One region of the Streptomyces sp. NPDC058246 genome, then DNA from elsewhere that is predicted to be linked to it. Evidence: riboswitches for the same ligand, from Rfam matches in the RefSeq annotation. Region 1 holds a riboswitch; each other region holds the start of a gene.

Evidence for each region. Region 1 has a riboswitch for cyclic di-AMP ahead of ACFVXA_RS29320 (C40 family peptidase). Riboswitches for the same ligand answer to the same signal wherever they lie in the genome.
Region 2: it holds a riboswitch for cyclic di-AMP, as region 1 does, so the genes downstream of both, ACFVXA_RS23845 (peptidoglycan DD-metalloendopeptidase family protein) here and ACFVXA_RS29320 (C40 family peptidase) in region 1, are expected to answer to the same signal.
Region 3: it holds a riboswitch for cyclic di-AMP, as region 1 does, so the genes downstream of both, ACFVXA_RS27245 (transglycosylase family protein) here and ACFVXA_RS29320 (C40 family peptidase) in region 1, are expected to answer to the same signal.

What each region holds. Positions count from the first base shown of each region.
Region 1 is NZ_JBHVWZ010000024.1:129,055-136,425, reverse strand. It holds gene ACFVXA_RS29330 (ATP-dependent Clp protease proteolytic subunit) at 3-638, shown strand; gene ACFVXA_RS29325 (hypothetical protein) at 646-951, shown strand; cyclic di-AMP (ydaO/yuaA leader) riboswitch at 1,279-1,477, shown strand; gene ACFVXA_RS29320 (C40 family peptidase) at 1,481-1,954, shown strand; gene ACFVXA_RS29315 (DUF6328 family protein) at 2,218-2,736, shown strand; gene ACFVXA_RS29310 (LysE family translocator) at 2,690-3,307, opposite strand; gene ACFVXA_RS29305 (LysR family transcriptional regulator) at 3,446-4,390, shown strand; gene ACFVXA_RS29300 (ATP-binding protein) at 4,537-4,998, opposite strand; gene ACFVXA_RS29295 (helix-turn-helix transcriptional regulator) at 5,211-6,068, shown strand; gene ACFVXA_RS29290 (DUF397 domain-containing protein) at 6,078-6,332, shown strand; gene ACFVXA_RS29285 (8-amino-7-oxononanoate synthase) at 6,316-7,371, opposite strand, start outside.
Region 2 is NZ_JBHVWZ010000016.1:176,663-184,033, forward strand. It holds gene dxs (1-deoxy-D-xylulose-5-phosphate synthase) at 1-1,639, shown strand, start outside; gene ACFVXA_RS23825 (aspartate aminotransferase family protein) at 1,636-3,036, shown strand; gene ACFVXA_RS23830 (helix-turn-helix domain-containing protein) at 3,139-3,792, shown strand; gene ACFVXA_RS23835 (DUF6126 family protein) at 3,825-3,941, shown strand; gene ACFVXA_RS23840 (tyrosine-protein phosphatase) at 3,957-4,754, opposite strand; cyclic di-AMP (ydaO/yuaA leader) riboswitch at 5,463-5,619, shown strand; gene ACFVXA_RS23845 (peptidoglycan DD-metalloendopeptidase family protein) at 5,624-6,544, shown strand; gene ACFVXA_RS23850 (SGNH/GDSL hydrolase family protein) at 6,906-7,371, shown strand, end outside.
Region 3 is NZ_JBHVWZ010000021.1:115,067-122,437, reverse strand. It holds gene ACFVXA_RS27255 (cytochrome P450) at 1-757, shown strand, start outside; gene ACFVXA_RS27250 (transglycosylase family protein) at 949-1,974, shown strand; cyclic di-AMP (ydaO/yuaA leader) riboswitch at 2,112-2,320, shown strand; gene ACFVXA_RS27245 (transglycosylase family protein) at 2,325-3,011, shown strand; gene eno (phosphopyruvate hydratase) at 3,350-4,636, shown strand; gene ACFVXA_RS27235 (septum formation initiator family protein) at 4,731-5,207, shown strand; gene ACFVXA_RS27230 (DUF501 domain-containing protein) at 5,243-5,767, shown strand; gene ACFVXA_RS27225 (exopolyphosphatase) at 5,883-6,854, shown strand; gene ACFVXA_RS27220 (hypothetical protein) at 6,933-7,163, opposite strand.

The DNA of each region.
Region 1 (7,371 bases):
CCATGAACGAACCGTCAGCCCGCCATGTCCTGCCCGAGTTCACCGAACGGACCAGCTCGGGGCACCGGACCCTGGATCCGTACGCGAAGCTGCTCGATGAGCGGATCGTCTTCCTCGGGACACCGATCGACGACACGTCGGCGAACGACGTGATGGCGCAGTTCATGCACCTCGAGTACCTGGCGCCGGACCAGGACATCTCGCTCTACATCAACTCCCCCGGCGGCTCGTTCAGCGCGATGACGGCGATCTACGACACGATGCGGTTCGTCACCTGCGACGTGGAGACGGTCTGCCTGGGGCAGGCGGCGTCCGCCGCGGCCGTGCTCCTGGCCGGGGGCACGCCGGGCAAGCGGCTCGCGCTGCCCGGCGCCCGCGTGCTCATCCACCAGCCGTCGACCCCCGAACCGATCCAGGGACAGGCGAGCGATCTGGTCATCCAGGCCGAGGAGTTGATGCGCACCCGCAAGCTGCTGGAGGAGATGCTCGTACGGCACACGGGGCAGCGTCCGGAGCAGGTCGCCGCGGACATCGAACGCGACATGATCCTCGACGCGCCGGCGGCGGTGGCGTACGGACTGGTCGACCGGATCATCCCGAGCCGCAAGGCCTCGCGCACCGCGCCCGGCGCGAGGTGATCGCCCGATGATCCCCGACCTGCCTCCGCTGCCCGCGCTGACGCGCGCCGAGGCCGAGTTGATCGACCGTTACCTCGACGTGGTCGATCTGGTCGGCCGTATCAACCCGGCACGCCCCGGGGACACCTACCGCGGACTGAGGGCCGCCCAGGCGCTGGTCGGCAAGGCGACGGCGCTGCGTGACGCCCTCGCGCTGATGCACCAGCGCGGCGAGAGCGAGGTGCACGCCCCGACACTGGCCCAGGCTCTGCGCGTGCTTGACGGGGAGCGGCGGGCGGCCCGGGTCACGCTGCCGCCCGACGCCGACAGTTGACGCACCGACGCCCGGGTTGCGGCGCGTCGAAGCGTCCGGCCCGGGTGTCAAACGGACCAGATGGCGTACCCCCTGATGGAGTACAAAGGGGTCCTTTTCTGAGTGCGTAAAAGTTGCGCAACGCGCGTAGCCGAAAGGCGGAATGAGGCCCTCCGTCCCTGGTGCGGGCGCGGTCGACTTCGTCAACACCCCCTCGAACAGAGGGGTGTCCACCCGAACGGGTGAGTGGTGACTAACACCACAAACCACCGATTCCGCTCGGTTTTTCGGACACTTATGCGTGAAGATCCCTTCCGACGACAAGCCCCCGCCATACCGGCGGGGCGGTCCGGGCGGACGCCGAGTCCTGCCGCCGCCCGGACGACCGGTCGACAGATGTGCATCGGCAGGAGTGGAGGACCCAGCACGACGGGCCGCCGGAGACATTTCCGGGCGGTCCTTGGGGTGAAGCCGCATCACGCGGCCGGGCTACTTCGCCAGCCCGAATCCGACAGGTCATCCTTCACAGGCGGTTGACGAAGGGTTGCGCATGACTGCGCTCAATCGTGTCCCGTCGCTGTGGACGAGGGCCGGTACGGCCTCGGCTCTGACCATCGCCGCCATGGGCGGCAGCCTTGTGGTCCCAGGCGTCTCATCCGACGCCGAGGCGGCCACTCTCGCGACGAAGGCACTTCAGGTCGCGGCCTCCAAGAAGGGCTCCCCGTACAAGTGGGGTGCCACGGGCCCGCGCCGCTTCGACTGCTCCGGGTTCACGCTGTACTCGTACAAGAAGGCGGGCAAGAAGCTGCCTCGTACGGCCGCGGCGCAGTACAACAAGACGCACCACATCTCCGCCTCGCACCGCAAGGCCGGAGACCTCGTGTTCTTCCACTCGGGCCGGAACGTGTACCACGTCGGCATCTACGCCGGGAAGGGCAAGATCTGGCACTCGCCGAAGACCGGGGAGGTCGTGAAGCTCCAGAAGATCTGGACGAGGAGCGTGTGGTACGGCCGGGTCAGCTGACCTGCCCGAGGGGGTGCCGGCGGAGCCCGTCGGCACCCCCTCGGGGCGCCCACACCCCCCTCGGGGCGTGCCACCACCCGCCTGGGCCGCCGGCATCGCTCTCAGGACGTGCCACCACGCGTTGAGACCGTCCGCGACCCTCTCGGCGTGCCACCACCCGTCCGAGGCGTCCGCAACCCTCTCAAGCGCGTGCGCGAACCGCGCGGGCCAACCCGCCCCACCCCAGGTGCGTGAAGACGGGCCTCACCGGTTACTCGTCTCCCATGGCCGACCAACGTCCCAGCACGGCACGCGACGAGACACCCCTGGAACGCGCGGACCGCAACTTCGCCGAACTGCTCCAAGAGCTGCGCGTCACCCAGACCGGGGTGCAGATCCTCTTCGCCTTCCTGCTGACCCTCGCGTTCACCCAGCGCTTCCCGTCCCTCGACACCGTGCAGCGGACCACGTACGTCACCACACTGCTGCTGGCCGTGGTGGCCGCGGCCCTGTTCACGGCCCCCGCCGCCCTGCACCGGTCGCTGTTCCAGCAGAACGTCAAGCCCACCATCGTGCGGGTCTCTTCCCAGCTGGCCCACATCGGTCTGTACGTGCTGATGCTGGCGTTCACCGGATCGGTGCTCCTCGTCGTGGACGTGACGCTGGGGCGCGGCGCCGGGATCGCGGCGGGGGCGGGCACGCTGGCCGTCTGCCTCGCGCTCTGGGGCGCCCTGCCGCGGCTGGTGCACCGGCATTTCACGTCCCGAGCGGCTCCAGCAGAAGGACCAGACCGAGCACCGTGAGCGCGGTCCCGGTGACCGCCTCCACGGCCCGGGCGGCGCGCGGCCGGCGCAGCCACCGCCCGAGCCGGTCCACCAGCAGCGCGACCGCCGGGAACCACACGAGGGCGAGGACGACCACGATCAACGCCAGCAGCAGGGTTCTGGGCAGCGCGGGGCTGGCCGCCGGCACGAACTGCGGCAGCAGGCTGAGGAAGGTGATCGGCGCCTTCGGATTGAGCGCGTTGGTGACGAAGCCCTGCCGCAGCGGGCGCGTCCCGGACGCCGCCTCGTCGGCCGCCGCCCCGCGCGGCCGTCCCAGCGCCCGCAGCGTCCGGACGCCGAGGTACAGCACGTAGCCGCCGCCGAGCAGCTGCAGCGCCCCGAACAGGGCGGGCACGGCGGTGAGGACCGCGGCGACCCCGGCGACCGCGAGCGCCGTGTGCAGGAGCAGCCCGCCGGTGATCCCGAGCGCGCACACGACGCCGGCCCGGCGCGAGACCAGGGCGTTGCGTACGACGACGGTGAAGTCAGCGCCCGGCATGGCGACCATTCCGGCGGCGACCCCTGTGAAGGCGATGAGCTGTGCGTCCATGAGCACCAGACTGCCCGTGTCGGGCCTTCAGCAGGTATGTCGAATATCCTGGGTAGGCCTTAAGCATTCGTTTACACCCAGCGAGGTCCGCGAGGTCCGGGATGTCCGCGAGGTCCGGGAACACCTCAGGAGTGCACGATGTACGACCCGACGCGGCTGGCGGCGCTGGTGGCGGTCGCCGAGGCGGGGTCGATCACCCGGGCCGCTGAGCGCCTCGGCTACACCCCGCCGGCCCTCTCCCAGCAACTGGCGAAGCTGGAGCGGGAGACTGGCGCGACCCTGCTGGTGCGCTCGCATCGCGGTGCGCGGCTGACGGACGCGGGCGAACTGCTGGTGGCGCGGGCCCGCCGGATCCTGGACGAGATGGAGCGGGCCCGGCACGAACTGGCCCGCCTGGCCGGCCTGTCGGGCGGCACGCTGCGGCTCGGCACCTTCCCGACGGCGGGCATCCATCTGCTGCCGCCGGTGCTCAGCGCCTTCCGGCGGGCCCATCCGGACGTGGAGCTGGCGGTCGCGAACTACGAGCCGCCGGACGGCATTTCGGCGGTCGCGGCCGGTGAGGTGGACCTCGCGCTCACCCACACCTACGTGCCGGCGGCCCTCGTACCGCTGCCTTCGTCGGTGAGCGCGGAGCCGGTCCTGGTCGAGGAGTTGGTGCTGATCACCGCCCCCGGGCATGTCCTCGCGAGCGGCTCGGCGCGGTTGCCGTTGAGCGGGCTCGCCGGGCAGCCACTGATCAGCATGGCTCCGGACCTTCCCGCCCGGCAGGGCGTGGAGGCCGCGCTCGCCCGGGCCGGGGCCACCCCGTCGGTGCTGGTCGAGACCCCGGGGTACGCCCTGGTGTGCGCGCTGGTCAGCGCCGGGCTCGGGGTCGCGGTCGTACCGGAGATGGTGGCCGCGACGGCGGCGACACCGGTGGGGACGCGGCGGCTGGAACCGGGAGAGCTGCGCCGTACGATCTCGGTCGTCCACCGCACCGCCGAGGCGGCACCGGCGGTCGACGCCTTCCGTGCCCTGCTGCGCGCCGCCTTCGGACGGGCCGGACAGCACCGGCACGACACCGGACCGCACCGCGAGAGCTGAGCCGCACAGCCACGACGACGGAACCGACCACTGATCCGGTTCCCCACGGCTCCGGACCGCACCGCGAGAGCTGAGCCGCACAGCCAGGACGACGAAACCGACCACTGAGCCGCTCCCCCACGGCTCCGTCACAACCGAGCCGCCTCCTACGGCTCTTGAGGTCCCCCGGTGGCCACCACCGGCTGGACCGGTGCCGTCCACGGCAGTTCGATGGAGACCGTCTTGCCGCCCTCCCGGGTGGGCCGGACGGTGAGTCGGCCGCCGCACTCGGCGGCCAGCCAGCGGATGATCACCATGCCGCGGCCGTTGTCCTGTTGGACGGCCGCGGGCAGCCGTTTCGGAAAGCGCGGATGGCTGTCGGTGACGCCGATGCGCAAGTGTTCGTCCCGGACGAGCCGGACGTCCACCGTGAAGGTGGGCGACTGCCCGAACGTGTGCTGGACGGCGTTGGTCGCTAGTTCGGACACGATCAGGCGTACGGTGTCGGCGACTTCGGAGTCCGACGGCTGGCCCCATTCGACCAGCACGTCGGCGACGAATTTACGGGCCGCGGAAACCGAGGCGGGATCGCTCGGCAGAGTGACGGATGCTTCCTGGTGGTCTGCCATGGCGCGGTCGTCCCTTTCCCACGGGACCGGGGTCCGACACGAAGCGGATGGTTCGAGTACGGTCCCGGACTGGTGCTTCGCGCCAGACTGCCATTACCGGGCCGGTCACGGGTGCGATCCACCAAGATATGCATATATCTGTCGCTCGAAGCGGTGAACTCTGCGACGGCAGACCGTATTTGGGCGGCTCGGAAGGAGTAAGGAGTACGGCCATGCAGCACGGTCCCGCGGTACGCCGCCGCAAGCTCGGTGCCGAACTGCGCGCGCTGCGCGCCGACGCGGGCCTCACCAGTGGTGAGGCCGCCCGCCTCCTGGGCTGGCATCAGTCGAAAGTGAGCCGAATCGAGACGGGCACCAGCGGGGTGAAACCGGCCGATGTGGAACGCCTGCTGGACGCGTATGCCGTCGAGGATCCCGAATTACGGGAGCTGCTGGTCGTGTTGGCGGGCTCCGAGGGCAACGGGCGGCATCACTGGTGGCACGCCTATCGCGGGGTACTGCCGCCGACGTACCGCGACTTCATCAGTCTGGAGTCGCAGGCCAGCCGGATGCGCACGCTGGAGACCTCCGTGGTGCCGGGGCTGTTGCAGACGCCCGAGTACGCCCGCGCGGTGACGCGGGCCGCCGTGGACGGGCTGGAGGACGGCGAGCTCGACGCGCTCGTCGAAGTGCGTCTCGCCCGCCAGGACGTGCTTCGTTCGAATCCGCCGCTCGAGTTGAGCGCGGTCCTGGACGAGGCGTTATTGCGCAGGGAAGTGGGGGGACCCGAGGTCATGGCGCGGCAGCTGGAGCGGTTGCGAGAAGCCGCCCTCCTGCCTCAAGTGCGGCTTCAGGTGCTGCCGTTCGCCGCCGGAGCGCACATCGGCGTCACCGGGCCTTTCGTTATCTTCTCATTTCCGAACACAACTGATCTGGATGTGGTTGTTCTCGACCACTTGACGAGTAGCCTCTACCTCGAACGGAAAGAAGACCTTCAGGCCTACAGCGAGGCCTTCAACGCCCTTCAGATCCACGCCCTTTCGCCCGAGGACTCGTTGGATTACATCGCCGTGATTGGTGACGGCGCGTAAGGAGGCACCATGTCTGCACTGCCTCGGTACGTACCTTCCAGTACTTCACTGCACGACGTGCGGTGGCTGCGCAGCAGCCGCAGTACGGGAATGAACAACTGCGTGGAGACGGCACGCCCCGGACCGGGCCCCTGGTCCGGACTGGTGGCCGTGCGCGACTCCAAGAACACGGCGGGCCCCGCCCTGCTGTTCGCTCCTGCGGCCTGGGAGGGATTCATCGCCGGACTGAACTGGCCCCCCACACGATTCACCGCCGTCGGCTGATCACCCGCACGGCGTGCTCGATCTGCTCCTCGGTGAGGTCCGCGCGGGCGGTCAGCCTCAGCCGGGAGATGCCGTCGGGCACGGACGGGGGACGGAAGCAGCCGACGGCCAGTCCCGCCTCACGGCAGTCCGCCGCCCACCGCACGGCCCGTTCGGGGGACGGCGCGCGCACGGAGACGACGGCGGCGTCCGGTCGTACCGCCTCCAGGCCCTCGGCCGTCAGGCGGGTGTGCAGCGCCGTCGCCACCGCCCGCGCCCGGGCGGCCCGCTCCGGCTCGCGGCGCAGCAGTCTGAGCGCCGCGAGGGCCGCGCCCGCCGCCGCGGGCGCGAGACCGGTGTCGAAGATGAAGGTGCGCGCCGCGTTGACCAGGTGGTCGATGACCCGGGCGGGGCCGAGGACGGCGCCGCCCTGGCTGCCGAACGACTTGGAGAGCGTGACGGTCACGACGACGTCGGGGTCGCCCGCGAGCCCCGCCGCGTGCGGCGCGCCCCGGCCGCCGTCGCCCAGTACCCCTAGGCCGTGCGCGTCGTCGACGATCAGGGCCGCCCCGTACTCCCGGCAGGCGACGGCCAGTTCGGCGAGCGGTGCCGCGTCCCCGTCCACCGAGAAGACCGTGTCGGAGACGGCGACGGCGGGCCCCTCGTGGGTGCCGAGCGCCTTGCGCACGGCGTCGGGGTCGGCGTGCGCGACGACCTGTGTGGTGCCGCGGGCGAGCCGGCAGCCGTCGATCAGCGAGGCGTGGTTGCCCGCGTCCGAGACGATCAGGGAGCCGTGCGGCGCGAGCGCGGTGACGGCGGCGAGATTGGCCGCGTACCCGGAGGAGAAGACCAGCGCGGACTCGAAGCCGCAGAAGTCGGCCAGCTCGCGTTCCAGCTCACTGTGCAGTTCCGTCGTGCCCGTGACGAGCCGGGAACCGGTGGCGCCGCCGCCCCACCGGCGCGCTGCCTGTGCCGCGCCCTCGGTGACCTCCGGATGGCGGGCGAGACCGAGGTAGTCATTGCTCGCCAGATCGAGGAGCGGCGAGTCGGCGGGGCGGGG
Region 2 (7,371 bases), on a different contig from region 1:
TCCCTCGCGTGAGGAGTCCGAGCACGACATCATCGAGAACAGCCACGCCTCCACTGCGCTGGGCTGGGCGGACGGGCTCGCCAAAGCCCGTCAGGTGCAGGGGGAGAAGGGCCACGTCGTCGCGGTGATCGGCGACGGCGCGCTGACCGGCGGCATGGCGTGGGAGGCGCTGAACAACATCGCGGCCGCCAAGGACCGACCGCTGATCATCGTCGTCAACGACAACGAACGTTCCTACTCGCCGACCATCGGCGGCCTCGCCAACCACCTCGCGACCCTGCGTACGACGGACGGTTACGAGCAGCTCCTCGCCTGGGGCAAGGACGTACTGCTGCGCACACCGGTCGTCGGGCACACCCTCTACGAGTCGCTGCACGGCGCGAAGAAGGGCTTCAAGGACGCGTTCGCGCCGCAGGGCATGTTCGAGGATCTCGGGCTCAAGTACGTGGGGCCGATCGACGGGCACGACGTGGGCGCCATGGAGTCGGCGCTGCGCCGCGCGAAACGCTTCCACGGCCCGGTCCTGATCCACTGCCTGACGGAGAAGGGGCGTGGGTACGAGCCCGCGCTCGCGCACGAGGAGGACCACTTCCACACCGTGGGCGTGATGGACCCGCTGACCTGCGAGCCGCTCGCACCCTCCAACGGGCCTTCCTGGACCTCGGTGTTCGGGGACGAGATCGTGCGCATCGGCGAGGAGCGCGCGGACGTCGTGGCGATCACGGCGGCCATGCTGCATCCGGTCGGACTGGGGAAGTTCGCCGAGAAGTTCCCCGACCGGGTGTGGGACGTCGGGATCGCCGAGCAGCACGCCACGGTCTCGGCGGCCGGGCTCGCCACCGGTGGCCTGCACCCCGTGGTCGCCGTCTACGCGACCTTCCTCAACCGCGCCTTCGACCAGCTCCTGATGGACGTGGCGCTGCACCGCTGCGGCGTCACCTTCGTCCTGGACCGGGCCGGTGTCACCGGAGTCGACGGGGCGTCACACAACGGCATGTGGGACATGTCGATCCTCCAGGTGGTGCCCGGCCTCAGGATCGCCGCGCCGCGCGACGCCGACCAGCTGCGGGCCCAGTTGCGGGAGGCGGTCGCCGTCGACGACGCGCCGACGCTCGTCCGGTTCCCGAAGGAGTCCGTGGGACCGGCGATTCCGGCGGTCGACCATGTCGGCGGACTGGATGTCCTGCACCGCTCCTCGGAGATCCCGCAGGTCCTCCTGGTGGCCGTCGGTGTCATGGCGCCCGTCTGCCTCCAGGTGGCCGAGCTGCTCGAAGCCCGCGGCATCGGCTGCACCGTCGTCGATCCGCGCTGGGTCAAACCCGTCGACCCCGCGCTGCCCGGCCTCGCCGCCGAGCACCGGCTCGTCGCCGTCGTCGAGGACAACAGCCGGGCGGCCGGCGTCGGCGCGGCGGTCGCGCTGGCGCTCGGAGACGCCGAAGTCGACGTGCCGGTAAGGAGGTTCGGCATCCCGGAGCAGTTCCTCGCACACGCCAAGCGCGGGGAGGTGCTGGCCGACATAGGTCTCACGCCCGTCGAGATCGCCGGGCGGATCAGTGCCGGCCTGGCCGTCAAGGACGAGCTGTCCAAGGTCGCGGACGAGCTGTCCATGGATGAGTTGTCCAAGGAGAAACAGGAATGAACGACCCTGCTCAGAAGCGGGAGTTCGACCTCGGCGCGCTGCTCGCCGAGCGCGGAGCCGAGCGCTACGAGCTGCACAACAAGTACCTGAACCACCAGCTCCCGCGCATGCTGCACACCATCGGCTTCGACAAGGTCTACGAGCGGGCCGAGGGCGCGCACTTCTGGGACGCGGACGGCAACGACTACCTGGACATGCTCGCCGGGTTCGGGGTGATGGGCCTGGGCCGCCATCACCCGGTCGTCCGCCAGGCGCTGCACGACGTCCTGGACGCCTCGCTCGCCGACCTCACCCGCTTCGACTGCCAGCCGCTGCCCGGACTCCTGGCGGAGAAGCTGCTCACCCACAGCCCGCACCTGGACCGGGTGTTCTTCGGCAACAGCGGAACGGAGGCCGTCGAGACCGCGCTGAAGTTCGCCCGGTACGCCACCGGCAGACCGCGGATCCTGTACTGCTCGCACGCCTTCCACGGGCTCACCACCGGCTCGCTCTCCGTGAACGGCGAGGACGGCTTCCGCGACGGCTTCGCCCCGCTGCTGCCCGACACCGCCGTTCCGCTCGGTGACCTGGACGCGCTGGCCCGGGAGCTGAAGAAAGGCGACGTCGCCGCGCTCATCGTCGAGCCCATTCAGGGCAAGGGCGTGCACGAGTCCCCGCCCGGCTATCTGCGCGGCGCCCAGGAGCTGCTCCACCGGCACAAGGCACTGCTCATCGCGGACGAGGTGCAGACCGGCCTCGGGCGGACCGGGGACTTCTACGCCTACCAGCACGAGGACGGTGTCGAGCCGGACCTGGTGTGCGTGGCGAAGGCGCTGTCCGGTGGCTATGTGCCGGTCGGCGCGACCCTCGGCAAGGACTGGATCTTCAAGAAGGTCTACTCGTCGATGGACAGGGTCCTCGTCCACTCGGCGAGCTTCGGCTCGAACGCCCAGGCCATGGCGGCGGGACTGGCCGTGCTCTCCGTGATGGACAGCGAGCAGATCGTGGCCCGCGCCCGGGCCACCGGAGAACAGCTGAAGTCCCGGCTCACGGCGCTCGTCGACAAGTACGAGCTGCTGAGTGACGTACGCGGCCGGGGCCTGATGATCGGGATCGAGTTCGGCCGTCCCAAGTCGCTCAAACTGCGCAGCCGCTGGACGATGCTGCAGGCCGCGCGCAAGGGCCTGTTCGCGCAGATGGTGGTCGTGCCTCTGCTGCAACGGCACCGCATCCTCACTCAGGTCTCCGGCGACCATCTGGAGGTGATCAAGCTGATCCCGCCGCTGGTCATCGGTGAGCCGGACGTCGACCGCTTCGTGGACGCCTTCACCGCCGTGATGGATGACGCGCACAGCGGGGGCGGGCTGATGTGGGACTTCGGGAAGACGCTGGTGAAGCAGGCGGTTGCCAACCGCTGAGTGGTAGGCGGATCCGGGGGCGGGCTCGCGACACGGGTCCGCCCTTTTGTCTCTCAGGCAAGAAATTTGCCCGACAGGCAACTGTGCGGCTCAATAGGAGGCATGAACACCGTTGAGCCGGGGGCGGCCGGTTCGGCGCCCGAGCCCGGGCCGGCCGAGGCACTGCCGTCCGTGGCTCCGCAACTGCGTGAGCTGCGACGCCGTGCCTCGCTGACCCTGGAGACCGCGGCCCGCGCCGCCGGCCTCTCGCCCGCGCATCTCTCGCGCCTTGAGACCGGTCAGCGTCAGCCTTCGCTGCCGATGCTGCTGGCACTCGCCCGTATCTACGGTACGACCGTCTCGGAACTGCTCGGTGAGACGGTCGCCGAGCGGGACGCGATCGTGCGCGGCGCCGACATGGAGCCGACCGCGGCGGGCGGCTGGACGTATGCGCAGGCCGGTGCCCCGGGCCGGGGTATGCAGGCCCTGCGGGTGCACGTCCCGCACGGCTCGCAGGGCGACATCGTGCGCGTGCACCCCGGTGAGGAGTGGCTGTACGTCCTTCGGGGGCGGCTGCGGCTGCGCCTCGGGGACTCCGCGCACGTGCTCACGCCGGGTGACAGCGCGCACTTCGACTCGCTCACCCCGCACCGCATCGCCGCCGCGGATCGTGACGGAGCCGAGCTCCTCTTCGTACACACCCTGCTGCAGAGCCCCACCGCCGCGCTGTGCCTCGGCCCGGCGACGGGGCACCCGACCTCGGGAGAGACATCATGACCGAACCCACGGAACCCGGCACGAGACGGTCCATGGAGGAGCGGTTCCCGCGCTCCCTGTGGGTCCGCCTGATCATCTACATCGCCGTCGGCCACCTCTTCGCGGCCTTCATCTTCCTGCTGTTCACGCTGGGCGGCCAGAATCACTAGACGCCCCCGCGGGGCTCAGTCCAGCAGGCGCTCGCGCAGCCGCTCCCGCAGCTCCGGCGTGATCCGCAGTGCCTGCTCCAGGTAGGCGTCGACGCCGCCCCAGGTCTCCTCGATCGTCTCGAAGGCCGCCGTCAGGTATTCGGCGCGCGCGTCGAACAGCGGACTGAGCAGCTCCATGGCCTCCGGGGAGTAGGCGGAGGCGGAGCTGCTGCTGCGGTGCACCTTGTAGCGGCGGTGCGCCGCGTTCGACTCCAGGTAGTCGGTCACGATCGCGTCGCGCTCGACGCCGAGGGCGAGGAGCGTCACGGCTATCGACAGGCCGGCGCGGTCCTTGCCCGCCGCGCAGTGCATCAGCGCGGGCACGCTGTCCTCGGCCAGGGCGTGCAGTACCTGGGAGTGCTCGGCCGTGCGCTCCTTGACGATCGTGCGGTACGAACCGATCATGCGGTTCGCCGCCTTGCCGTCCGAGAGGAGGGCGCGCAGCTGGTCGAGATCGCCGTCGCGGACCATCTTCCAGAACTCGGCGCCGTCGGCCGGGTCGGTCAGCGGAAGATTCACGTTCCGCACGCCCGGCAGCTCGACGTCCGGGCCCTCCAGCTTCTGGTCCGAGGCATTGCGGAAGTCGAAGACCGTGTGCAGGCCGAGGGAGGCGAGGAACGCCGCGTCCTCCTCGGTGGCGTGCGCCAGGTGGCCGCTGCGGAACAACTGCCCGAACCTCACGCGCCGGCCGTCCACGGTGGGCAGGCCGCCCACGTCCCGGAAATTGCGCACACCGGTCAGCTCGGGCTCGGTCGACGGGACCTGCTGCGTCACTGGGGCTCCTCCCCTTCGGCCGTCGGCGCTGCCGGGCTTCCCTCGGCGGCGCCGGCCGTTCGGCCGCTTGTCTACGGGTTGCGCTCTCGACGATACGACATGGGTACCTGGGGCAATGAGTTGTCCACAGGCGTGACATCTCCGAGGGGCAGCGGGCCGCGCTCGCCCGGCGGGCCGTGCGGTGCGGTACGTCCACGGCGACGAGATCGTCGTCCTCGCCCGGCTCCAGGGCCCAGCGGTTCGGCGAGCCGGTGGCACCGCTTCGGCTGCGCGGACTTGATCCGAAATAGGTGTACGAATCTCGCGAAACGGGCGAATTGCACCGCCCTGCGTTACTGCCATCGTGAGTTGCGGACGGGGTCGTGCGGGGATCTCGATGCGGCAGTTATCCGACTGTGTCGCATGTGACTGTTCTGTCCGAATTAATGCCTTCATTCCAACTGGCCCTGGAATAGAGCACCGTAGGTCGAGGTGCGTGAGGAGCGTCATATTCGTGACCATGCGTTGCGAACCCCTTTTGCCAATCCGCCCGAATTTCCGGGCCGGTTGAAAGGCCGGAAAGATCGTCGATCCACGGAGGGTGACGGGAATTCCGGCATGGATCAAGAAAGGCGCACGCACGAAAAAGCCACATGGTTGGCGAGATGCTCTCATCTCGCTTACGTTCTGCCTCAATCCGGACGGACGCCCAATCCTGCCGCCGCCCGGAATCCGCACTCACCCGCATTCGGCAGGAGCGGGGGACCCGCAGGTACCACGCCTGTTCCGGTCCCCGGAACGGCTAGGGGTATAGCCGCGCAATTGCGTGGCCGGACATCTCCAGTCCGCACCCGACAGCTCACCTCGCAGGCGCCGGAGAGGAATTCGTCATGCCCGCGAAGGGTAAGCACCGCCGTCCCAAGTCCCAGCGTTTCACCCGCTCGATCGCCGTGGCCGGAACCGGTGGCGCCGCGCTCGCGCTGCCGCTGATGGGAGCCACCGGCGCTCACGCCACGACCCCGACGGCCTCCGCCGCGCAGCAGGCCGGGAAGTCCGTGACCGCCTCCCCCGTCGCCGCGAAGAAGGCGGCCGGGACGAAGACCTACGCCGTGCGGGCCGGCGACTGGCTCGCGAAGATCGCCGACGAGCAGAACGTCAGCGGCGGCTGGAAGAAGCTCTACTCCGACAACCGCTCGGCCATCGGCAGCGACCCGTCGCTGATCCACCCGGGTCTCCGGCTGACGCTCGGCGAGAAGGCCGCGTCCGGCGGTGCCACCCGGTCGTCCGCGAAGACGACGACCTCGTCGGCCAAGACCACGACGTCGGACGCCAAGGCCGACACGGCCACCACGGCGGCCACCCCAGCCACGAAGGCCGCCAACACCGCGCCCACCAGCAACGCTTCCGGCTACACCCTGCCGGTCCAGGGCGCCACCGTCGGCACCGGCTACAAGGTGGCGGGCAGCATGTGGTCCAGCGGCTACCACACCGGCGTGGACTTCGTGGTCCCGACCGGCACCACGATCAAGGCCATCGCCGGGGGCACCGTCGTCTCGGCCGGCTGGGGCGGCGCGTACGGCAACCAGGTCGTCATCCAGCACGCCGACGGCCAGTACTCCCAGTACGCCCACATGTCCGCGCTCTCCGTCTCGGCGGGCCAGACCGTGACCGCCGGCCAGCAGATCGGCCTCTCCGGCGCGACCGGCAACGTCACCGGGCCGCACCTGCACTTCGAGGTCCGCACCACGCCGAACTACGGCTCGGACATCGACCCCGTCACGTACCTGCGCTCGCACGGTGTCGCCGTCTGACACCCCTGCTTTTCCCTGCCCTTGCCGGCAGTACTGTCTCCGAAGGCCGGACCCCACGATCCCCGGGGTCCGGCCTTCGGCCTGCCACTGTCAACTCCCCACGCGGACCAGGTACTTGCCCGCTCGACCGGAATCCCGCGCGCCACCAACACTGGCGTGTGGAGCTCCGTCGGGATCGCGGACTCCCCCGTGTAGCGGCTCCGTCAACGCCGCTGATCAGAGAGCTATTCCGGAATTGGACAACACTTTAGGCGTGGCTTATCTCACCATCCGTCAACCCTTCCCTACGGTCGCGTAGCTCACATCGCAAGGTGAATCATGGGCCGATGTGGCAGACGATTCGAAGAGTGACAACAGATCAGTGATCGGGTCGTACGTGGCGGTGGGGGACAGCTTCACCGAGGGCGTCGGCGACCCCGGCCCTGACGGGGCCTTCGTCGGTTGGGCCGACCGGTTCGCGGTGCTTCTCGCCGACCGACGGCCCGAGGGCGACTTCAACTACACCAATCTCGCCGTGCGCGGCAAACTGCTCGACCAGGTCGTCGAGGACCAGCTCCAGCGCGCGAAGGAGCTCGCTCCGGACCTGGTCTCCTTCTGCGCGGGCGGCAACGACATCATCCGGCCCGGCACCGACCCCGACGAGGTCGCGGAGCGCTTCGAGCGTGCCGTCGCCGAACTCAGCTCCGCCGTCGGCACCGTCATGGTGACCACCGGCTTCGACACGCGTGGCGTGCCCGTGCTCAAGCATCTGCGCGGCAAGATCGCCACGTACAACGGCCATGTGCGGGCCATCGCGGACCGGTACGGCTGTCCCGTCCTCGACCTGT
Region 3 (7,371 bases), on a different contig from region 1:
GGGGATGATGATCCGGCACGGGGGAGGGCCGAGGGGCGGTGTGGCGCGGTCGGTCAAGAAGATGCGCGGGTATCTCGCCGAGCTGATCCACCGCAAGCGTCAGCTCCTCCCCGACCGGCCCGCCGCCGGCGAAGACCTCATCTCCGGGCTCATCCGCGCCTCCGACCACGGCGAGCACCTCACCGAGAACGAGGCCGCCGCCATGGCCTTCATCCTGCTGTTCGCCGGATTCGAGACGACCGTCAACCTCATCGGGAACGGGACCTACGCCCTTCTCACCCACCCCGGGCAACGACGGCGACTGCAGGCCTCGCTCGCCGCCGAGGAGACCGGTCTCCTCGAAACCGGGGTCGAGGAACTCCTCCGCTACGACGGTCCCGTCGAGCTGGCCACCTGGCGGTTCGCGACCGAGGCCGTGCGGATCGGCGGGCAGGACATCGCGCCCGGCGACCCCGTCCTCGTCGTACTGGCGGCTGCGGACCGTGACCCCGAGCGGTTCGAGCAGCCGGACACGCTCGACCTCTCGCGGCGTGACAATCAGCACCTCGGGTACGGCCATGGCATCCACTACTGCCTCGGCGCGCCACTCGCCCGCCTGGAGGGACAGACCGCGCTCGCCACGCTTCTGACCCGCCTGCCCGATCTACAACTCGCGGGAGATTCAGCCGATTTGCGCTGGCGTGGCGGGCTCATTATGCGGGGATTGCGCACACTTCCCGTGGAGTTCACGCCTCCGGTTGAGTTGTCCCGTCCGTAACCGGCGGGCAGGGCGGGGAGTGGCCTCTCAGCAGCGAAAAGGTGACGATCCATCAACTCTGTGATCTTCACGTGATCTGCGCTGCATCGACTTGTGACAAGCGTTCGAGTGCGGATACGTTCACCCATCAACACGGCCCGGCTGTCGCTGTAGCCGCTGTTGTCACCCGCTGTCACGCGAAAGGCTTCCGCATGCTCTCCGGGAACGGCCGACACCGTCGCCCCCGTCAGGCCCCGGCCCTCATCGTCGCCGCGGGAGTGACCGGATCGGCCATCGCGATCCCGCTGCTCGGCGCCGCCAGCGCGAGCGCGGCCGACGGCACCACCTGGGACCGGGTCGCGGAGTGCGAGAGCGGCGGCTCCTGGAGCGCGAACGACGGCAACGGGTACTACGGCGGGCTGCAGTTGACCCAGGAGAACTGGGAGTCGTACGGCGGCCTGGACTACGCCCCGAGCGCCGACCAGGCCAGCCGTTCGCAGCAGATAGCCATCGCCGAGAAGCTCCTCGACGACAAGGGTCTCGCCGCCTGGCCCACCTGCGGGCCGCTCTCCGGGCTCAGCAAGAACTCGGGGTCGGTCCTGGTCGACACGGGCGTGGCGGGCGACTCGTCGAGTACGTCGAGCTCCTCCGACGCGTCCGGTTCGCCCGACTCATCTTCCTTGTCCGATTCATCTGGTTCGGCGGATTCATCGAGCTCGACATCGGATGATTCGTCCGGATCGCCCTCCTCGTCCCCCGCGCCCTCCTCGTCCGACGCCTCCTCAGGTACGGCCGAGAACTCGACGGAGTCCGACACCTCCTCCGGCGGCTCACAGGGAACCGACAGCTCGGACCCGGCCACCACGAAGAGCGACGAGTCGGACAAGTCCGGGCAGAACGGCGACTCTTCGAGTGCGTCCGACGGCGCGTCCACGGGCGCCGGGCGTCACCGCGGTGGCACGGCCGACGAGGACGCGACGGGGGGCGAGACCGACGGCCGTACGGGCGGCCCTTCCGGGCGGCACGCCTCGCGCGACTCCGGCGCTTCCCGTGACTCCGCCGACGGCTCGTACGTCGTGCGCGCCGGAGACAGTCTCTGGGCGATCGCCGACTCCCTTGACCTCAAGGGCGGATGGGCCGAGCTGTATGCCGCGAACAAGGGGACGGTCGGCTCCGATCCCGACCTCATCCTCCCCGGTCAGAGCCTTGCAGTTGGTGCTGAATCAGGCGAAAAGTAGCGGGAGTTCACGTCATGGTTCGCTGTGGAATGTCCGGTTTGGCGCGAGTGAGACATGAGTCTCAGAAGCCCTGATCGTCTTTGAAATTCCGGCGATCGCATGTCTACGGTCATGACCGCTCGCCACAGCGGGCCCCGACGGTCGCAACGCCGAATCCTGCCAACGGCCGTACGGGAACAGTCGACGCGTCAGCGCCGTAGGCAGGAGCGGGGGACCCAAGGTAAGCGCCGTGCCCGGTAGTTGACCGGGAGCGGCTTGGGGTGAAGCCGTACGCCAGTGGCGTACGACCGGGCACTCACCCGCCCGAACCCGACAGCTCACCTCGCAGGCGTCGGTGAGGGGATCTCTCCATGCTGTTTTCCAGCAAGGGCAAGCACCGTCGTCCTTCCAAGGCCACCCGTGTCGCCACGCTCGCCGGTGTCACCGGTGTCGCCATCGCCGCCCCGCTGATGGCGGCCGGCAACGCCTCCGCCGCCACCTCTTCCGAGTGGGACGCGGTCGCCCAGTGCGAGTCCGGCGGCAACTGGTCCATCAACACCGGCAACGGCTTCTACGGCGGCCTGCAGTTCTCGGCCTCCACCTGGGCCGCGTACGGCGGCAGCGCCTACGCCTCCACCGCCGACCAGGCCTCCAAGTCCCAGCAGATAGCCGTCGGCGAGAAGGTCCTCGCCGCGCAGGGCAAGGGTGCCTGGCCGAACTGCGGCACCGGCCTGTCCGGCGCCGCGTACACCGGCGGGACCTCCACCTCGTCCGGCAGCTCGCAGAGCACGACCCCGAGCACCACCACCCGGACGACGGAGCAGCCCGCCTCGCGTTCCACGGAGCGCCCGGCGGCCAAGAAGACCGTCACCACGCCGACCGGCAAGAAGGTCAAGAAGGGTGATGGCGAGTACAAGGTCGTCAAGGGTGACACCCTCAGCTCGATCGCCGAGAAGAAGCACGTCAAGGGTGGCTGGCAGCAGCTGTTCAAGCTGAACAAGGACATCGTCGACGACGCCGACTTCATCTACCCCGGTCAGCAGCTGCACCTCAGCTGATCGCGCGGCTGATCGCTCGGCCGGGCACTCGGCGGATTGCTCAGCCGGGTGACAGCTCCCTCATGGCGGAGGCCTCCATACTGGAGGCCTCGTGAGGGTCCCCCCGTCCCCACGGGCTCCCCGCTCCGGTGCGTGTTCCCCCGTACGCACCGGAGCGGGGTTTTTCATTTCGTTTTTGTTCCGTTCGGGAACAATATTTACCCTCAGTTCTGCTCAAGGGGTGGTCGACCGGCTGGCCGATCCCCCGGAGCCGGTTAGGCTCGTCTCGCGGAGCCGACCGCGGCTCCGTGCACTACGGGCCCCCGGCCCCGCGTACCCGCGTCACATCCATAAAGGAGATGCTCGTGCCGTCCATCGACGTCGTCGTAGCCCGGGAAATCCTGGACTCCCGAGGCAACCCCACGGTCGAGGTCGAGGTCGGCCTCGACGACGGCAGCACCGGTCGTGCCGCCGTCCCGTCCGGCGCTTCCACCGGCGCCTTCGAGGCCATCGAGCTCCGCGACGGTGACCCCAACCGTTACCAGGGCAAGGGCGTCGAGAAGGCCGTCCTCGCCGTCATCGAGCAGATCGGCCCGGAGCTCGTCGGCTACGACGCCACCGAGCAGCGCCTGATCGACCAGGCGATGTTCGACCTGGACGCCACCGACAACAAGGGCTCGCTCGGCGCCAACGCCATCCTCGGCGTCTCGCTCGCCGTCGCGCACGCCGCCTCCGAGGCCAGCGACCTGCCGCTGTTCCGCTACCTGGGCGGTCCGAACGCGCACCTGCTGCCCGTCCCGATGATGAACATCCTGAACGGCGGGTCGCACGCCGACTCGAACGTCGACATCCAGGAGTTCATGATCGCCCCGATCGGCGCGGAGTCCTTCTCCGAGGCCCTGCGCTGGGGCGCCGAGGTCTACCACACCCTCAAGAAGGTGCTGAAGACCAAGGGCCTGTCCACCGGCCTGGGCGACGAGGGCGGCTTCGCCCCGAACCTGGAGTCCAACCGCGCCGCGCTCGACCTCATCGTCGAGGCCATCAAGCAGGCCGGCTACATCCCCGGTGAGCAGATCGCGCTCGCGCTCGACGTCGCCGCGTCCGAGTTCTACAAGGACGGCAAGTACGAGTTCGAGGGCAAGTCCCGCTCGGCCGCCGAGATGACCGAGTACTACGAGGAGCTCGTCTCCGCGTACCCGCTGGTCTCCATCGAGGACCCGCTGTACGAGGACGACTGGGCCGGCTGGAAGGTCATCACCGACAAGCTGGGCGACAAGGTCCAGATCGTCGGCGACGACCTCTTCGTCACCAACCCGGAGCGCCTCGCCCGCGGCATCGAGGAGGGCTCCGCCAACGCCCTTCTGGTCAAGGTCAACCAGATCGGCTCGCTGACCGAGACCCTGGACGCCGTCGAGCTGGCCCAGCGCAACGGTTTCAAGTGCATGATGTCCCACCGCTCCGGCGAGACCGAGGACGTCACCATCGCCGACCTCGCCGTCGCGGTGAACTGCGGCCAGATCAAGACCGGCGCCCCGGCCCGCTCGGACCGTGTCGCCAAGTACAACCAGCTGCTGCGCATCGAGGAGATCCTCGACGACGCCGCCGTGTACGCCGGCCGCTCGGCGTTCCCCCGCTTCAAGGGCTGAGCCGTAGCGGCTTAGGAAGCGTCGTACGTACGTCCCCGTACTCGGTCCCGTACCGTGTGCGGGGACGTACGCACGTGTGATGGGGAGGCGGGACATGGCCGTGAAGGACCGGGACCGGTTCTCCACCGCGACCAGGCTGCGGCTGCTCGGCGAGCAGACGGCGGCCCGGGTCTACCGCTCCCAGACCAAGCGTCAGGCCCGCCGCTCGCGCCTGACCGGACGGGCCGCGCTGCTCGTGCTGGTCCTCTGCTCCCTGATCGTGGCCCTCGCGTACCCGATAAGGCAGTACGTCTCCCAGCGCGCCCAGATCGCCGATCTGCAGCGGCAGCGGGAGCAGGCCCGCGAGCGGGTCGAGGAGCTGCGCGACCTCAAGGCACGCTGGCAGGACGACGCGTACGCCGAGCAGCGGATCCGGGAACGGCTGCACTACGTCATGCCGGGCGAGACCGGCTACGTGGTGATCGACCCGGACGCGGCGAAGCAGGCGCGCGCCGACGAGGGGGCGGCCGACCGCCCCTGGTACGCCAACGTCTGGGACGGCGTCGACAAGTCCGACGCCGCCGACCAGTGAATGTGAACTGACCAGAAAGACATGTGACTCACGGCATGGAAACGCCACCGCCGACCACCCCGCGCACCGAGCCGACCGACGCGGACGTCGAGGCCTTCAAGCAGCAGCTCGGCCGGCCGCCGCGCGGGTTGCGCGCGATCGCGCACCGGTGCCCGTGCGGGCAGCCCGACGTCGTCGAGACGGCGCCGCGTCTTCCCGACGGGACGCCGTTCCCGACGACGTATTACCTGACGTGCCCTCGGGCCGCGTCCGCCATCGGCACGCTCGAGGCCAACGGCGTGATGAAGGAGATGACGGAGCGGCTGGCGACCGATCCCGAGCTGGCCGCGGCGTACCGCGCCGCGCACGAGGACTACATCGCACGCCGTGACGCCATCGAGGTGCTGGAGGGGTTCCCCAGCGCGGGCGGGATGCCCGACCGGGTGAAGTGTCTGCATGTGCTGGTCGCGCACTCGCTGGCCGCGGGGCCGGGGGTGAACCCCCTGGGGGACGAGGCGATCGCGATGCTGCCGGAGTGGTGGCGCAAAGGGGCGTGCGTGGTCCCCGTGGACGGGGCCTGACCCTCCCGCCCCGCCTGAGGCAGGGCTCTTCCGCCCCCTCCGCCGCTACCCGTCCCTTGTTCCCGGGGGCGTGGGCGGAGGAGGCGAGAACCATCACGACAGGAGACCAGACACCATGACCAGGGTCGCTGCCATCGACTGCGGCACCAACTCCATCCGGTTGCTCGTCGCCGACGCGAACCCGGATACGGGCGAACTCGTCGACCTGGACCGCAGGATGACGATCGTGCGGCTCGGGCAGGGCGTCGACCGGACGGGCCGCCTCGCACCCGAGGCACTGGAGCGGACCTTCGCGGCATGCCGCGAGTACGCGGCGATCATCAAGGAGCACGGCGCGGAGCGCCTGCGCTTCGTGGCCACCTCGGCATCCAGGGACGCCGAGAACCGGGAGGAGTTCGTACGCGGCGTGCTGGACATCCTCGGAGTCGAACCCGAGGTCATCTCCGGTGACCAGGAAGCCGAGTTCTCCTTCACCGGCGCGACCAACGAACTGAAGGGGCGCGACGACCTCGCCAAGCCGTACCTGGTCGTGGACATCGGCGGGGGGTCGACCGAGTTCGTCGTCGGCGACGTGCACGTGCGCGCGGCGCGCTCCGTGGACGTCGGCTGCGTGCGGATGACCGAGCGGCACCTCGCGCACGACGGCGTCGTGACCGACCCGCCCACCGAGGCGCAGATCGCGGCGATGCGCGCCGACATCGAGGCGGCCCTCGACCTGGCCGAGGAGACGGTTCCGCTGCGCGAGGCGCGGACGCTGGTGGGCCTCGCCGGCTCCGTCACCACCGTGTCGGCGATCGCGCAGGAACTGCCCGAGTACGACTCCGCGGCGATCCACCACTCCCGCGTCTCGCACGACCGCGTCCGCGAGATCACCGAGTGGCTGCTGCGCTCCACGCACGCCGAGCGCGCGGCCGTCCCCTCCATGCACCCGGGGCGCGTCGACGTGATCGCCGCGGGCGCCCTCGTGCTGCTCTCGATCATGGAGCGGATCGGGGCGCGGGAGGTCGTGGTGAGCGAGCACGACATCCTCGACGGCATCGCCTTCAAAGTGGCGGAAGAGGCGGAAGAGGGTAAGCGCAGCGGCTGACCCGCGGTGACGCCGGAGCAGCCCCGGCACCTCTTCGGGAGGACCGGGGCTGTCGCTTCAGCCCAGGGGGGCTGTCCGTCAGTTGCAGAGGAGGACGATGAGGCCGCTGCACCCCCCATCGTCGTCGCCGCCGCCGTGCGTCGGGCTCGACTGGGCGGCCGTGGCCTTCGCGGCGACGGGCGAGGTGGGCGTCGCGGCCACGGCGGATGCGGCCGTCGCCGCCCCCACCGCGAGAGCGATGCCCAGGGCAGCGCCGACTGTGGCTATTCGGGAAGTGGCCTTCTTGAGGGCCCTCTGTGAAGTGGTCATGCCCGCACGCTATGCGCCCTTGTGGCCAATATCGCGCGGTGTGTGGCCGACTGGGTGAATAGCGCCAGCCGGGAGTTGAGGGGCGGTTCGGCGAGGCCCGAGGGCATCGCGTGGTCGGTGGCGGAAGTCTCGCGCGTACGGTGCGGAAGTCCCGCGCGGTGGCGGAAGTCCCCTTCCCGAGCGCGCGTAAGCCCCCTTCCCGAGCCCC